2 regions of the Variovorax palleresanus genome follow, and region 2 is predicted to be linked to the other one. Evidence: riboswitches for the same ligand, from Rfam matches in the RefSeq annotation. Region 2 holds a riboswitch; the other holds the start of a gene.

Region 1 (7,037 bases), on a different contig from region 2:
TCGCGCTCGGGCGACGATTACTTCCTGGTCAGCATCCAGGCGCGCGGGCAAGGCGTGGTGCGGCAGGATGGGCGCGATGCCGTGCTGGCGACGGGCGACTTCGCGCTGTACGACAGCACCCGGCCGTATGAGCTGCTGTTCGACGATACCTTCGAGCAGATCGTGCTCAAGCTCCCCGGCGAACGCCTGCGCAGCGAACTGCACGATACCGAAGCCCTGACGGCCACCACGGTATCGGGACGCGAGGGCGCGGGGCACCTGTTGCTTGGCATGATCCGCACGCTGCGCGAAGACATCGACACGCTGCAACCGGCCTCCGCGCTCGCGGTGGCCAACGGTGTGCAAAGCATTCTGGTTGCGGGCCTGCAGACGTTGCCCGCGGCGCGCTCGCCGGGGCTGAGCAGTCTCACGGCGTACCACCTTGCGCGCGTGAAGCGCCGCATCGACGAGCAACTGGCCGATCCGTCTCTTTCGGTGGGAAGCCTCGCGGCGGAGCTCGGCGTGTCGGCAAGCCACATCCACCGCGTCTTCAAGAGCGAGCCGCTCACGCCTTCGCAATACATCTGGGAGCGGCGGCTCGAAGCCTGCAGCCGCGACCTGCTCGAGCCGCGCCTGGCCGGGCGGCCGGTGGCCGACATTGCCTACGGCCGCGGCTTCAATGACGCGGCGCACTTCAGCCGCGCATTCCGAGAACGCTTCGGCTGCTCGCCGCGCGAGTGGCGGCAGCAGCGCGTTCAATAGAAAGAAAAAAGAAGGCTTGGCGCCTGCCTGCCTACCTACTTACTGCACGAGCAGCACGGTGGTGTCGGTCTCTGAAATCACCTTGGTGGCCACCGAGCCCATCAACGCACGGCCGAAGATGCCGTGGCCGTGGGTGCCGAGCACGATCAGTTCGGCGTGTGCCGCCGCTGCCGACTTGAGAATCTCTTCGGCCGCGTGGCCGTGGCGCTTGTCGACCGTGTAGTTGGTCACGCCGTTCTCCGCGAACCGCGCCTTCACGGGCTCGATGACCTTGGCGTTTTCTTCGGCGTAGTAGTCGTCGACCACCTCTTTGCTGAGGTGGCGCGCGACGTGGCCCGAGATGCCGGTGCAGACATGCACGATGGTCAGCTCGTGACCATCCACGAACATGGCGCGGTTGGCGAGGATGTAGCTGAGCGCCTTTTGCGTATAGGCGCTGCCGTCGACGGCGATGAGGATTTTCATGCGACCGTTATACGGCCGGGGCGCCGGCGTCGCAACGGGTGTCACCCGGGACCCGAGGGGTTTTCGGGTGGTGGGCCTAGCCTTGCAGGCCCTTCCAGAGCATGTAGGCCGCCAGCAGGTACAGGATGCTCGCGAACACGCGCTTGAGCTTCTTCACCGGCAGGTTGTGCGCCGCCTTTGCGCCCAGCGGTGCGGTGAGCACGCTGCATACCGCAATGACCGCCAGCGCCGGCAGCCAGATGTACCCGAACGAGCCGCCCGGCAGGCCCTGCACCGACTGCCCGCTGATCACGTAGCCCAGCACGTTGGCCACCGCGATCGGAAAGCCGAGCGCCGCGCTGGTGGCCACGGCGTTGTGGATGGAGATGTTGCACCAGGTCATGAACGGCACGCTGACGAAGCCGCCGCCCGCACCGACCAGGCCCGAGATGAAACCGATGGCGCCGCCCGCCGACAGCTGCCCCGCGGTGCCCGGCATCTGGCGCGTGGGCTTGGGCTTGCGGTCGAGGAACATCTGCGTGGCCGAGAAGCCAACGAACAGCGCGAAGACGATGGCCAGTACCGTGCCCTTGAGCAGCGCGAACACGCCGAGGCTGCCCAGCAGGCTGCCGATGACGATGCCGGGCGCAAGGCGCCGCACGATGTCCCAGCGCACCGCGCCGCGCTTGTGATGGGCGCGCACGCTGGACACCGAGGTGAAGATGATCGTGGCCATCGAGGTGGCAATGGCCATCTTCACCGCAAGATCGGAAGCAACCCCGCGATGGCCCATGATGATCGTGATGAAAGGCACCATGAGCATGCCGCCGCCGATGCCGAGCAGGCCCGCCAGAAAACCGGTGCCCAGGCCGAGCGCGGCCAATTCGGCGATCAGGAGGGGGTCGAGCAGGGAAGTCACGCAGCGGGGCCTTGAAAAAAAGCAACGGCCCCGTGCAGTGCATGCAGGGGCCGTGTCAACAGAAAAAGGTGTCTGCAAGTGGGCGCCGAACCCGCATCCTGAACCAGGGTTCAGGTGGGCGAGGGCAGCAAGACTTCGGGTTCATCTAACGCGAGATGATCACGCCCGTCAAGCGATGTACCAAGCCCGGCTCCGGAGAGCATTGGAACAAGGAAATATTAAGCCCGACGCGCACCGCAGACAGTTCGGATTTTACGCCTCTGGCGGACCGGACGCGGCCGCTCAGAGCAAATGATCATCGCCCGCGAGGGCTTGATCGAGTTTCTGGATGAGTTGCGCGGCCTTGGCATCGGCTTCGCCGGCCTCGCCGATTTCGCCCACGGGAGCCGCGGCAGCAGGTGCGGATGCCGCTGCAGCCGCGGCGGCGGTCTGTTGCGCGGCCAGGTCGAAAGCCAGGTTCAACGAGGCCAGCACCGCGATGCGGTCGCGTGCTTTTACCTTGCCCGCATCGCGGATCTTGCACATGGCCGCGTCCACGCGATCGACGGCTTCGCGCAGCTGCGCCTCGCCGCCGTCGGGACAGCCGAGCAGATAGCTCTGGCCCATGATTTGTACTTCGATCTGCTTCATGCGGGGGAATCTTCGGAAGGTGGTTCGGCCGGCAGCCGCTCGAGCAGTGCATCGAGGCGCGTGCGGGCCGCGGCAAGCCGCGACTTGAGCGCGTCGCGCTCGCGCGTGAGCGCTTCGACCTGCTCCTGCAGCAGCGCATTGGTGCGCTGCACCTCTTCATGACGCACGAGCAGGCGTTCCACACGCTCGGCGATCTGGTCGATGGGGCTGGAGGCGGGCATGGTTGGCGATTGTAGTTTCCCGCCGAACAACGAACGGCGCAACTTTTGGCTTACTGCGCCGGCAGAGGCCCTAAAATCCTGCCCGTTGGTGCCTGCGGCGTGGTTCACACGCCGCGGTTCAACGGGAAGCAGGAGTGAACGCTCCCCGGAAACGGAACCGGGCCGAAGCCGCCTGCGCTGCCCCCGCAACGGTCAAGCAGTCGACGCCGCAAGCGTCAACCTCATCCATTCAGCCACTGGGTGCCCTGAAACAGGCACCTGGGAAGGCGGTGGGGTTGCACTGCCAGCCCGGATACCGGCCAACGAGGCGGCTGCCGCATGCGCGATCGATTTCGATGCATGAGGCAGCCATTGCGCCCAAAAGTTGGCGGGGAGGCCGGCGACGGGCATAGACGTTCGTTCGCTCCATTCATGACTTCCTGTGGTCCCCTTTCCCTCGGCCGTGTTCCCGCGCGCCGTCGCCGCCTTGCCTGCCTGCCGCTTGCGCTGGCCTCCGCTTTCGGCGGCATGGCCCTGTTTCAGCTGCCCCTCGCGGCGCATGCGCAGCAAGTCGTGGCCGCTGCCGCACTCAGCGAAACCGTGGTCACGGCCAACCGCACGCCGCAACCGCTGTCGGACCTGGTGGGCGACGTGTCGGTCATCGACCGGCAGACCATCGAGCGCAGCGGCGCGGTCGGCGTCGCCGACGTGCTGGCGCGCCTGCCCGGCATCGAGATCACGCGCAACGGCGGCGTGGGCAACACCACCAGCCTCTACATTCGCGGCGCGGAGACGCGCTTCACGGCCGTGTACGTCGACGGCGTGCGTGTCGATTCGCAATCGACCGGCGGCGCCGGCTGGGAGAGCATTCCCCTCTCGCAGATCGACCGCATCGAAGTGCTGCGCGGCCCGGCTGCAGCCGTGTACGGTTCCGACGCCGTGGGCGGCGTGATCCAGCTCTTCACCAAGCGCGGCGAAGAAGGCGTGTCTCCTTATGCGGGCGTCGGCTTCGGCAGCCATGGCCTGCGCAAGGCCGAAGCTGGCGTGAGCGGAAAGTCCGGCGCGCTGGACTATTCGCTGGGTGTCGCGCATGAGGAGAGCAGGGGCTTCAACGTGCAGCCTCTGGACAAGCGCACGCCCTCGAGAGACGGCTACACCAGCCCCGATCGCGACGGCTACCGCAGCAACGCCGGCAACCTGCGCCTGGGCTACCAGCTCACCCCCGACCAGCGGCTCGACGCCACGCTGCTCTACAGCGACATGGAAGCGGGCTACGACGCACAGGTCAGCTCCAGGGCCCGCCCACCGATCCAGTTCAGGAACGACATCGGCAACAACACGCTGCGCACGGCCGGGCTTTCGTGGTCGGCGAACTGGAACGACATCTACAGCACGCGCGTGCAGGTCACCGATTCGCAAGCGGTCTACAAGACGCAGCCTTCGTTCTATCGCACCGAGACGAACCTTCGCGGCTACCTGTTCCAGAACGAATTCCGCTTCGGCCCGCACCTGGTGACGGCCACCCTCGAACGCCGCGAAGACGCGCTGGAAAACGCGCCGACCCTCTTCACCGGCCTGCTCTCCAGCAAGCGCTCGCAAGATGCGGTTTCGCTCGGCTACGGCTTCGTGCAGGGCGCGCATTCGCTTCAGCTGCACGTGCGCCGCGACGACGACAGCGAGTTCGGCGGCAAGACCACCGGCAGTGCGGCCTACGGCTTCTCGATCACGCCCAAGCTGCGCGCCACCGTGTCGTCTGGAACGTCTTTCCGCGCCCCCACGCTGTACCAGCGCTTCAGCGAATACGGCACGCCCAGCCTCAAGCCCGAGTCGGGCCGCAACGTCGAACTGGGCCTGCGGTACACCGACGGCGGCACGCATGCGGGCATCGTGGTCTACCAGAACCGCGTTAACAACCTGATCGTGTTCGACACCAACTGCCGCTCCGGCTTCGGCTGCTATGCCAGCACCGCGCGTGCCCGCTACCAGGGCGTGACGCTGTCGGGCGGCCATCGCATCGGCAACGTCACCTTGCGTGCGTCGGCCGACTTCCAGGATCCGCGCGATTTGGACACCGACAACCTGCTGGCGCGCCGCGCCCGCCGCCACGGCACGCTGGGCGCCGACTGGCGCGTGGCCGGCTGGACGCTGGGTGCCGAGATCCAGTCGTCGAGCAAGCGCTTCGACGATGCCGCCAACACCCGCACCCTGAGCGGCTACACGGTGCTGAACCTGGTGGCCAGCACGCAGATCACGCGCGACCTTGGCCTGGTGGCGCGCGTGGACAATGTGGGCGACAAGGACTACACGCTGGCGCGCGGCTACGCCACCGGCGGCCGCAACGCTTACCTCGGCCTGAAGTGGACACCGCAATAAGCCAACCCGACGCAAACGGCGAACTTAGCGCTGATGCCCATGCCCATGCCCATGCCTGAGCACGAACTCATCCTTGGCGGTCAGAAGAGCGGCAAGTCCCGGCGCGCAGAACAGCGCGCTATTGACTGGCTGGCCGAAGCGCCAGCAACGCACCGCGCCGTGCTCATTGCCACGGGCCAGGCCTACGACGACGAAATGCGCGAGCGCATCGCACGTCACCAGGCCGACCGCGCGCAGCGCGTGCCCGCCATGCGCACGGTGGAAGAGCCCATCGAACTCGCGCGCGAAATCGTCACCCAGAGTGCGCCCGACACGCTGGTGGTGATCGACTGCCTCACGCTCTGGCTGACCAACCTCCTGATGCCGCTGCGTTCCGAATCGGCGCGGCCGATGACGCGCACGCCGGCGACGCATATCGCCATGCTGCTCGTCGCGCTGCGCGAAGCACGCGGACCGGTGGTGCTGGTCGGCAACGAGATCGGCCTGGGCGTGATTCCGCTTGGCGGCGAAACGCGGGCCTTCGTCGATGCGCTCGGCCGACTCAACCAGGACGTGGCGGCCGCGTGCGGCCGGGTCACGCTGATGGTGGCCGGATTGCCGCTGACCTTGAAGGCGCCTGCCGCATGACAAGACACTGGATCCTTTCTTTCTCCCTCGCCGTCGGCCTGGGCGTTTTCGCATTGGCGGCGAATGCTCTCGACGTGGTCGACGAGCGCGGCGTGACGGTGACGTTGCCGCAGCCGCCGCAGCGCATCGTCACACTGCTGCCGTCATTGACTGAAGGGGTCTGCGCACTGGGCGCGTGTTCGCGGCTGGTGGGCGTCGACAACTATTCCAACTCGCCGAACGCGGTGCTTGGCTTGCCTCGACTGGGCGGCGGAATCGATCCCAACGTCGAAGCCATCGTCGCGCTGCGGCCCGATGCGGTGCTGCTTGCCAAGTCGTCGCGCGTGACCCAGCGGCTCGAGGCGCTCGGCCTCAAGGTGGTGGTGCTCGAACCCAAGAGCCATGCCGACGTGCGGCGCGTGCTCGACAAGCTCGACCAGGTGCTCGGCACCCACGAGGCCGCGAACATCTGGCGCGCGATCGATGCCAGCGTGTCGGCTGCCGCCCAGTCGCTGCCCGCCAGTGCGAAGGGCCAGCGCGTCTACTTCGAGGTCAACAGCGCGCCCTATGCGGCCGGCGAGTCGTCGTTCATCGGCGAGACGCTCACGCGCCTGGGCATGAAGAACATCGTGCCGGCTTCGCTCGGACCCTTTCCCAAGCTCAACCCAGAATACGTGGTGCGCGCCAATCCCGACCTCATCATGGTCAGCGTGCGCAGCGCGGCGGGCATGGAGCAGCGACCGGGCTGGAGCGGCATCCGCGCGGTGCGCGAGGGGCGCATCTGCCGCTTCGATGCCGCAGAGGCCGACGTGCTCGTGCGGCCCGGCCCGCGCATGGACGAGGCCGCGAGGCTCATGGCCCGGTGCATCGCGGAGAAGGCCGGTTGAGCCGCGCGGATCTCATGCACACGCGTCATCGGCGCCGCGTCTGGCTCTTCGGTATAGCCCTGCTTGGCGTGGGTAGCGCATTGGCGGTGTTCGGCCTGGGCATCGGCAGCACCGGCTTCCAAAGCCTGCTGGCGGCGCGGCACGATGCGGTGGCGCTGCAGATCGTCTGGGACATCCGCCTGCCGCGCACGCTCGGCGCGTGGCTGGCGGGTGCATTGCTCGGCCTCGCGGGTGCGG
Region 2 (7,037 bases):
GCTCGGCGCCGTGCAGGCCATGAAGGTGGCCGAGTCCTTCAGCGGCCGACGCGCGCTTTCGGCCGAAGCGCTGGAGCGTGACCAATGGACGGTTCCGCAAGGCTTCGATCCATACCGTCCGCTCTTCAAGGTCAGCCTGGAAGGAGACGACGGTCTCGAACTGTACGTCTCGAGTACTGCCGCCGAAGTGGTGCGCGACACCCGCCGCAGCGAGCGGTTCTGGAACTGGATCGGTGCGGTCCCGCACTGGATCTATCCGACCGTGCTGCGGCAGTTTCCGCAGGCGTGGAACCAGGTGGTCGTCTGGCTGTCGATCCCTGGCGTGGTGCTGGCCGCGACCGGACTGGCGCTAGGCATCTGGCAGTTGTTCCTGAACCGAACGCGCTGGATTCCCTATCGCAAGTTCTGGATGCGCTGGCATCACATCGCGGGCCTGGTCGCCGCGGTGTTCACGCTCACCTGGATCTTCTCGGGCCTGATGTCGATGAATCCCTATGGCGTGTTCTCGTCACGCGGGCTGTCGGCTTCCGAGCGCGAGCGCTGGCTCGGCCCTGGCCGGGACGCGGTCCTGGCGCCGCCGCTTGCCCTGGCTGCGGTCTCGGCCGGCGAGGCCGGTGCGCAGCCATTGGAACTGGAGCGGGTTCGAGTCGGCGCGCAGGTCTGGTATCGAATCCAGGGCACGGACCGGCGGTGGTGGGTGCGCGCTGACGACGTGAGCGCCGCATCGACATTGGATCCGGCACTGCCAGATGCGCTGATGTCGGGCGTCCTGCGGCATCTGCGTGGCGAAGACAGGCCTGCGTCGAGCGTGGTGCGGATGGATCGCTATGACGATGCCTACTACGCGAAGAATCCAGGCTCGGCCGAAGCCTCGGAGGGCCGGCCCTTGCCGGTCTGGCGCGCGCATTGGTCCGACGGCACGGACCTCTATGCCGATCCCGCCTCGGGCAGGGTGCTGTTGCGGGTCGACCGGTCGGGACGATGGCAGCGGTTCATGTACCAGGGATTGCACAGCCTCGATTTCGAGCCGCTGCGCGAACGGCCTCGGTTGCGCGAGGCGTTGGTGCTGATCCTGTCGGCCCTGGGCATTGCCTTGTGCATCACATCGTGCGTCATCGGCTGGCGCGCCCTGGTGCCCAAGGCGGTGGCGCGCAAGACAACCGGGCGGCGCACCGCATGAGTGGAGGTGTTCCGCTATGATCAGCCTGTTGGTGCTCGCTTCGTCTTTCCGGTCGAAGCAGTTCAACGGGAATCAGGAGGGGTGGCGCGGCAAGCCATCGCGCGCCCTAACCTGAGCTGCCCCCGCAACGGTAAGCGAACGTGAGCCCTCGTGCTCGCCGCTCGTGTCTATAGCCCACTAGGTGAATCCGCGCAATCTGCGCTGCCTGGGAAGGGAACACGGGTCGTCTTCGCCAGCCCGGATACCGGCCAACGAGGCGGCGCGCTGCGCGAACGGCGCGCCTTGTGGTGCGTACCTGCGGGGAAGCGGGTGAGCATGGCTGGCGCGGTATTTTCTCTATGACACGCATCCCCTTCAGGCGACATGGTCCTGGCTCACGCCGCTGTATGCCGCTGTGCGGTGGCGTTCACGCGCTGCGAGTGGCCGGCAGGCCGATGAGGGTCGAGGGATGATTGCACCCGCAGACTTCAGCTGTCCCGCGCTGCTGGTCACGGCCCCGGCCTCGGGCCAAGGCAAGACCACCGTCACTGCCGCTTTGGCGCATTGGCATCGCAGCCAGGGCCGGCGCGTGCGCGTGTTCAAGACCGGGCCGGATTTTCTCGACCCCATGGTCCTCGAGCGTGCCAGCGGCGCGCCGGTGCAGCAGCTCGACTTGTGGATGGGAGGGGAGGCGCACTGCGCCGAGCTCTTGCACCGTGCGGCTGCAGAGGCCGACCTGATCCTGGTCGAAGGCGCGATGGGGCTGCACGATGGAGCGCCGTCGAGTGCCGATCTGGCGCTGTATTTCGGACTGCCGGTACTGGCCGTGATCGATGCATCGTCGATGGCGCAGACCTTTGGTGCAGTCGCCCACGGGCTGGCGACCTATCGCCCCGGCCTGCAGCTGGCGGGCGTGCTGGCCAATCGCGTGGGCAGCGCGGGCCATGCGCAGATGGTGCGCGAGAGCCTGCCGGCCGGCATGGCCTGGTACGGCGCGCTGCCGCGCGGCGGGCACTACGCGTTGCCGTCGCGTCACCTCGGCCTCGTGCAGGCCGGCGAGGTCGACGACATCGCCGAGCGCATCGGAGCCGCCGCGCTTGCGCTTGCCGAGCACGGGGCGCTGCCGATGCCGCCTGCCGTGGAATTCAACGCGCCGCTGCGCTCGGCTTCGGATTCAGGTCTGCCCGCCTCGCTCGCCGGCGTCACCATCGCCATCGCGCAAGATGCCGCCTTCTCGTTCGTCTATTCCGCCAATCTCGAGCTCCTGCGTATGCTGGGCGCGCAACTGTGCTTCTTTTCGCCGCTGGCCAACGAACCGGTGCCGCAAGAGGCGCACGCGCTGTACCTTCCGGGCGGTTACCCGGAACTGCACTTGCAAGCGCTGGCGGGCAATGCAGCGACGCGCGAATCCATCGCTGCGCACCATGCTGCGGGTCGCCCGATGGTCGCGGAGTGCGGCGGCATGCTGGTGCTGCTGGAGTCGCTGAGCGACGCTGCCGGCCACAAGGCGCCCATGCTGGGTTTGCTGCCCGGGCAGGGCGCGATGTCCGACCGGCTCGTCAACCTCGGCATGCACAGTCTGGAGTTGCCCGAAGGCGAGGTCCGCGGCCACACTTTTCATCACGCCCGCATCGACACGCGCGCGCCGGCTGCACTGCACACGCGGGCCCGGCGCCACCACGGCCAAGCCGAAGCGGTCTTCCGCCAGAAACGCCTTTTCGCGTCCTTCATGCATCTGTACTTTCCGAGCAATCCGGCGGCCATCGCCGCGTTGTTCAAGCCCTGATCGCGCGCTGGCAACGCCGCACGCGACCCCACAGAACCACCACAGCCCATGCAAACCTCGACGCCCACGCCCATGCAAAGCCGCAAGATCCCCGCCACCATCGTCACCGGCTTTCTCGGCAGCGGCAAAACCACGCTGCTGCGCCACCTGTTGCAGAACGCCCAGGGCCGGCGTATCGCGGTCATCGTCAACGAGTTCGGCGAATTGGGCATCGACGGCGAGTTGCTGCGCGGCTGCGGCATCGGCTGCGACGAGACCGGGGCGCCGGACGGCCAGTTGTTCGAGCTGGCCAACGGCTGCCTGTGCTGCACCGTGCAGGAAGAGTTTGCGCCGGTGATGGAGCAACTGGCCGCGCGGCGCGATCAGATCGATCACCTGGTCATCGAGACCTCGGGCCTGGCCCTGCCCAAGCCCCTGGTGCAGGCCTTCCAATGGCCGGCGCTGCGCAACGCATTCACGGTGGACGCGGTGATCACGGTGGTGGATGCACCGGCCGTCGCCGCCGGCCGCTTCGCGGACGACCCGCTGGCGGTAGATGCCCAGCGCCGCGCCGACGAAAACCTCGACCACGATTCGCCCTTGTCGGAGTTGTTCGAAGACCAGCTCGCGACCGCCGACCTGGTGGTCGTGCACAAGACGGATGGGCTCGACGCGGCGACGCTGGCCGGCGTGGAGGCCGTCATTCGCGCCGAGACCGCGACAGGCGTGAAGCTGGTGCATGCGCAGCACGGGCGCATCGACCTGGGTGTGCTGCTGGGCATGGAGCGGGCGGTGGAGGATGCGATCGACCAGCGCAAGACTCACCACGACGAGGAGGAAGACCACGACCACGACGCCTTCGACTCGGTCTCGGTGACCCTGCAGGTCCCTGACCGCGGCCGCTTGCTGGCCGCCTTGCAGAGTCTGGTCGAGCGCCACGAGATCTATCGGGCCAAAGGCTTCGTCGCCCTGCCCGGCGCAGCGATGCGGCTGGTGGTGCAAGGCGTCGGCACGCGCTTCGACAGCTACTTCGACCGGCCATGGCGCGCCGACGAGGTTCGGCAGACGCGCCTTGTGCTGATCGGGGCAGGCCTCGATGCGGCGGTCTTGCAAGCCGAACTGGACGCGGTGCTGGACGTGGCCGCGGTGGCCTGACGCGTCGCCGAAAGCCCTCATGCATCTGCTGTCCACCCGCCCCGGCGGCCACGTCGAAGACGGCGGCCAGGGCGTCGTGCGCGTGGCGCAGACGCCCGCCTCGGTGGTCGTGCTCAGCGCCGCCGACACCACCCTGTCGCTGCTCGCCGACGCGGCCGGGCATATGGGCGCCGACTATCCCAGCGTGCGCCTGGCCAACCTGATGTGGCTTCGACAGCCGGCTTCCGTGGACATGTATGTCGACGACGTGCTGCGCCATGCCCGCGTGGTGGTGATCGACCATCTGGGTGCCCCGAGCGACTGGGCCTACCTGGTGGAGCGCGCCATGTCCTCGGCACGCGAACGCGGTCAATGGCTGGCGATATTCTCGGGCGATGCCTCCGAAGACATGCAGCTGCTCATGCGCAGCAGCGCGCCGCATGACGATTGCCGCCATCTTTGGCGGTGCCTGCGCGAAGGAGGGCTCGACAATGCGAAGGCCTTCTTCTCGCTGATCGGCCATGCGGCGTTCGGGCTGGGCAGCCGGCCGCTGCAGCCGGTGACCCTGCCTTCGGCCGTGCGCTATCGGCCACGGGAGGCTGCCGGCTGCGCCACCTGGAAGGCAGAAGCGCCGGTGGCGCTGCTGCTGTTCTACCGCGCCCATCTGCAGGCGGGCAACACGGCGGTGTTCGACGCCATGCTGGAAGCGCTGTCGGCCGCCGACCTGAACGCGGTGGCCCTCGCCGTGGATTCGCTCAAGAACCCCGACAGCCACGCCGCGGTGCAGGCGCTGGTCGCGGAACACCGCGTGGCGATCGTACTGAACGCGACCAGCTTCGCGGTGGCGTCGATCGACGGCCGCGACGATGGGAGCGCAGGCGACGGCGACCCGTCACTGGCGACGCTGGCCACGCTGGCCGGGGACGCCCCCGTGCTGCAGCTCATTACGGCCGGCGGCACGCAGGAGCAATGGCTGGCCGACCCGCACGGCCTCGCGCCGCGCGATCTGGCCATGCAGGTGGTACTGCCCGAGGTGGATGGGCGCATCCTCACGCGCGCCATCAGTTTCAAGGGCATGGCCCGGCGCTGCGAGCACACCGAGCTCGATGTGCTTCGCTACCAGGCCGAGCCCGGCCGAATGGCCTTCGTGGCCGAACTGGCACGCCGCTGGTGCGTGCTGCGCGACAAGCCCAACGCCGACAAGCGGATCGCGCTGATCCTGGCCAACTACCCGATCGACGATGCGCGCATCGCCAATGGCGTCGGGCTGGACACTCCGGCGTCGACCGTGGTCGTGTTGCAGGAACTGCGGGCCGCGGGGTACCTGACCGGGGATCTGCCCGCCAGCGGCGACGCCCTGATCGCAGCGCTGTTGCGCGGCATCACCAACGACAGCGACGCCAATGGCGGCCGGCCCGCCGCGCAGAGCTTTTCCCTGGCCGACTACCTGGAAGATTTCAATCGATTGCCCGCCGACAGCAGGGCGGCGGTCAACGCCCGGTGGGGCGCGCCCGAGCAAGAGCCGTCGCTGCGCAGCGGGCGCTTCACGATTGCCGGCCTGCGCTTCGGTCACGTCTTCGTCGGCATTCAGCCGGCGCGCGGGCGTGCCGTGGACCTGGCGGCCACCTACCACGACGCGGACCTGGTGCCGCCCCACCACTACCTGGCCTTCTACTTCTGGCTGCGCCGCGCCTTCGCGGTCGACGCGATGGTGCATGTGGGCACGCACGGCAATCTCGAGTGGCTGCCGGGCAAGAGCGTGGCACTGAGCGAGGCGTGCTGGCCCGACGCCATCCTGGGCCCGCTGCCGCATCTCTATCCCTTCATCGTCAACGACCCGGGCGAAGGGAGCCAGGCAAAGCGGCGTACCCAGGCCGTGATCATCGACCACCTGATGCCGGCGATGACGCGCGCCGAGACCTATGGCCCGCTCCAGCAGTTGGAGCGGCAGATGGACGAGTACTACGAAGCCCTGTCGCTCGACCCGCGACGCGCGCGGCTGCTGCGCGAGGACATCCTCGGACGCACCGTGCGCGAAGGCTTGCACGAGGAACTGGGTTTCGCGCGGCCGACCGACGAGAGTGCCCGGGAGAGCCTGTTGAAGGGGCTGGACGCCTATCTTTGCGAGATCAAGGAATCCCAGATTCGTGACGGCCTGCATGTTCTGGGGCGTTCGCCGCAAGGCCGCCAGCGCATCGACACGCTGCTGGCGCTGGCGCGTTTTCCGGGCGGCACGGCCGCCAGCCAGAAGAGCCTGCTGGTCGCACTGGCGCAAGACCTTGGCGTGGAGGGCGCGGACGGCTTCAGCGCTCTGGCGCCGGACTGGGCCGCGCCGTGGCATGGTCCGCGTCCGAAGGAGTTGCAAGCGCTCAGTGCCGAGGCATGGCGCCACGCCGGCCACACGCGCGAGCGGCTGGAACTGCTGGCCGCGCGCCTGGTGGCGGCGCAGGCGGTGTCCGGCGACACCCGGGCGGGCGCTGCGCACGATGCCTTCGATGTCCATGACTGGCCGCATGCGGCACCGGTGCTGCAGCGCCTGAAGAAGGTGCTGGCCCCCCGCCTCGATGCCTGCGGCCCCCAGGAAATGACGCAATTGCTGCGAGGCCTGGCCGGACGCTTCGTGCCCCCTGGCCCGAGCGGCGCGCCGTCGCGCGGTCGGCCCGATGTGCTGCCCACCGGACGCAATTTCTACAGCGTCGACACCCGTGCCGTGCCCACGCCCACGGCCTACGCCATGGGTGCGGCCGCGGCGGAAAGACTGATCGAGCGGCACCTGCAAGACCACGGCGCGATGCCTGGCGAGGTGGGCTTGTCCGTCTGGGGCACCAGCACCATGCGCACCGGCGGCGAAGACGTGGCGCAGGCTTTCGCGCTGCTGGGCGTGCGGCCGAAGTGGGCCGACGGCAGCGCGCGCGTGATCGACATCGAAGTGCTGCCGATGGCTGTGCGCCATCGGCCGCGTGTGGACGTGACGCTGCG

Evidence for each region. A riboswitch is a leader RNA that binds a small molecule or an ion and turns the genes downstream of it on or off. The one in region 2 is predicted to bind cobalamin.
Region 1: it holds a riboswitch for cobalamin, as region 2 does, so the genes downstream of both, ACJ7Z0_RS05125 (TonB-dependent receptor domain-containing protein) here and ACJ7Z0_RS02455 (cobyrinic acid a,c-diamide synthase CobB) in region 2, are expected to answer to the same signal.

Annotation. Positions count from the first base shown of each region.
Region 1 is NZ_JBJNVP010000002.1:272,562-279,598, reverse strand. Features, by position in the region: gene ACJ7Z0_RS05150 (AraC-like ligand-binding domain-containing protein) at 1-741, shown strand, start outside; gene ACJ7Z0_RS05145 (universal stress protein) at 781-1,206, opposite strand; gene ACJ7Z0_RS05140 (sulfite exporter TauE/SafE family protein) at 1,283-2,104, opposite strand; gene ACJ7Z0_RS05135 (cell division protein ZapA) at 2,387-2,734, opposite strand; gene ACJ7Z0_RS05130 (DUF904 domain-containing protein) at 2,731-2,955, opposite strand; cobalamin riboswitch at 3,025-3,273, shown strand; gene ACJ7Z0_RS05125 (TonB-dependent receptor domain-containing protein) at 3,367-5,307, shown strand; gene ACJ7Z0_RS05120 (bifunctional adenosylcobinamide kinase/adenosylcobinamide-phosphate guanylyltransferase) at 5,353-5,934, shown strand; gene ACJ7Z0_RS05115 (ABC transporter substrate-binding protein) at 5,931-6,800, shown strand; gene ACJ7Z0_RS05110 (FecCD family ABC transporter permease) at 6,815-7,037, shown strand, end outside.
Region 2 is NZ_JBJNVP010000001.1:517,678-524,714, forward strand. Features, by position in the region: gene ACJ7Z0_RS02450 (PepSY domain-containing protein) at 1-1,180, shown strand, start outside; cobalamin riboswitch at 1,193-1,447, shown strand; gene ACJ7Z0_RS02455 (cobyrinic acid a,c-diamide synthase CobB) at 1,629-2,945, shown strand; gene cobW (cobalamin biosynthesis protein CobW) at 3,018-4,079, shown strand; gene cobN (cobaltochelatase subunit CobN) at 4,099-7,037, shown strand, end outside.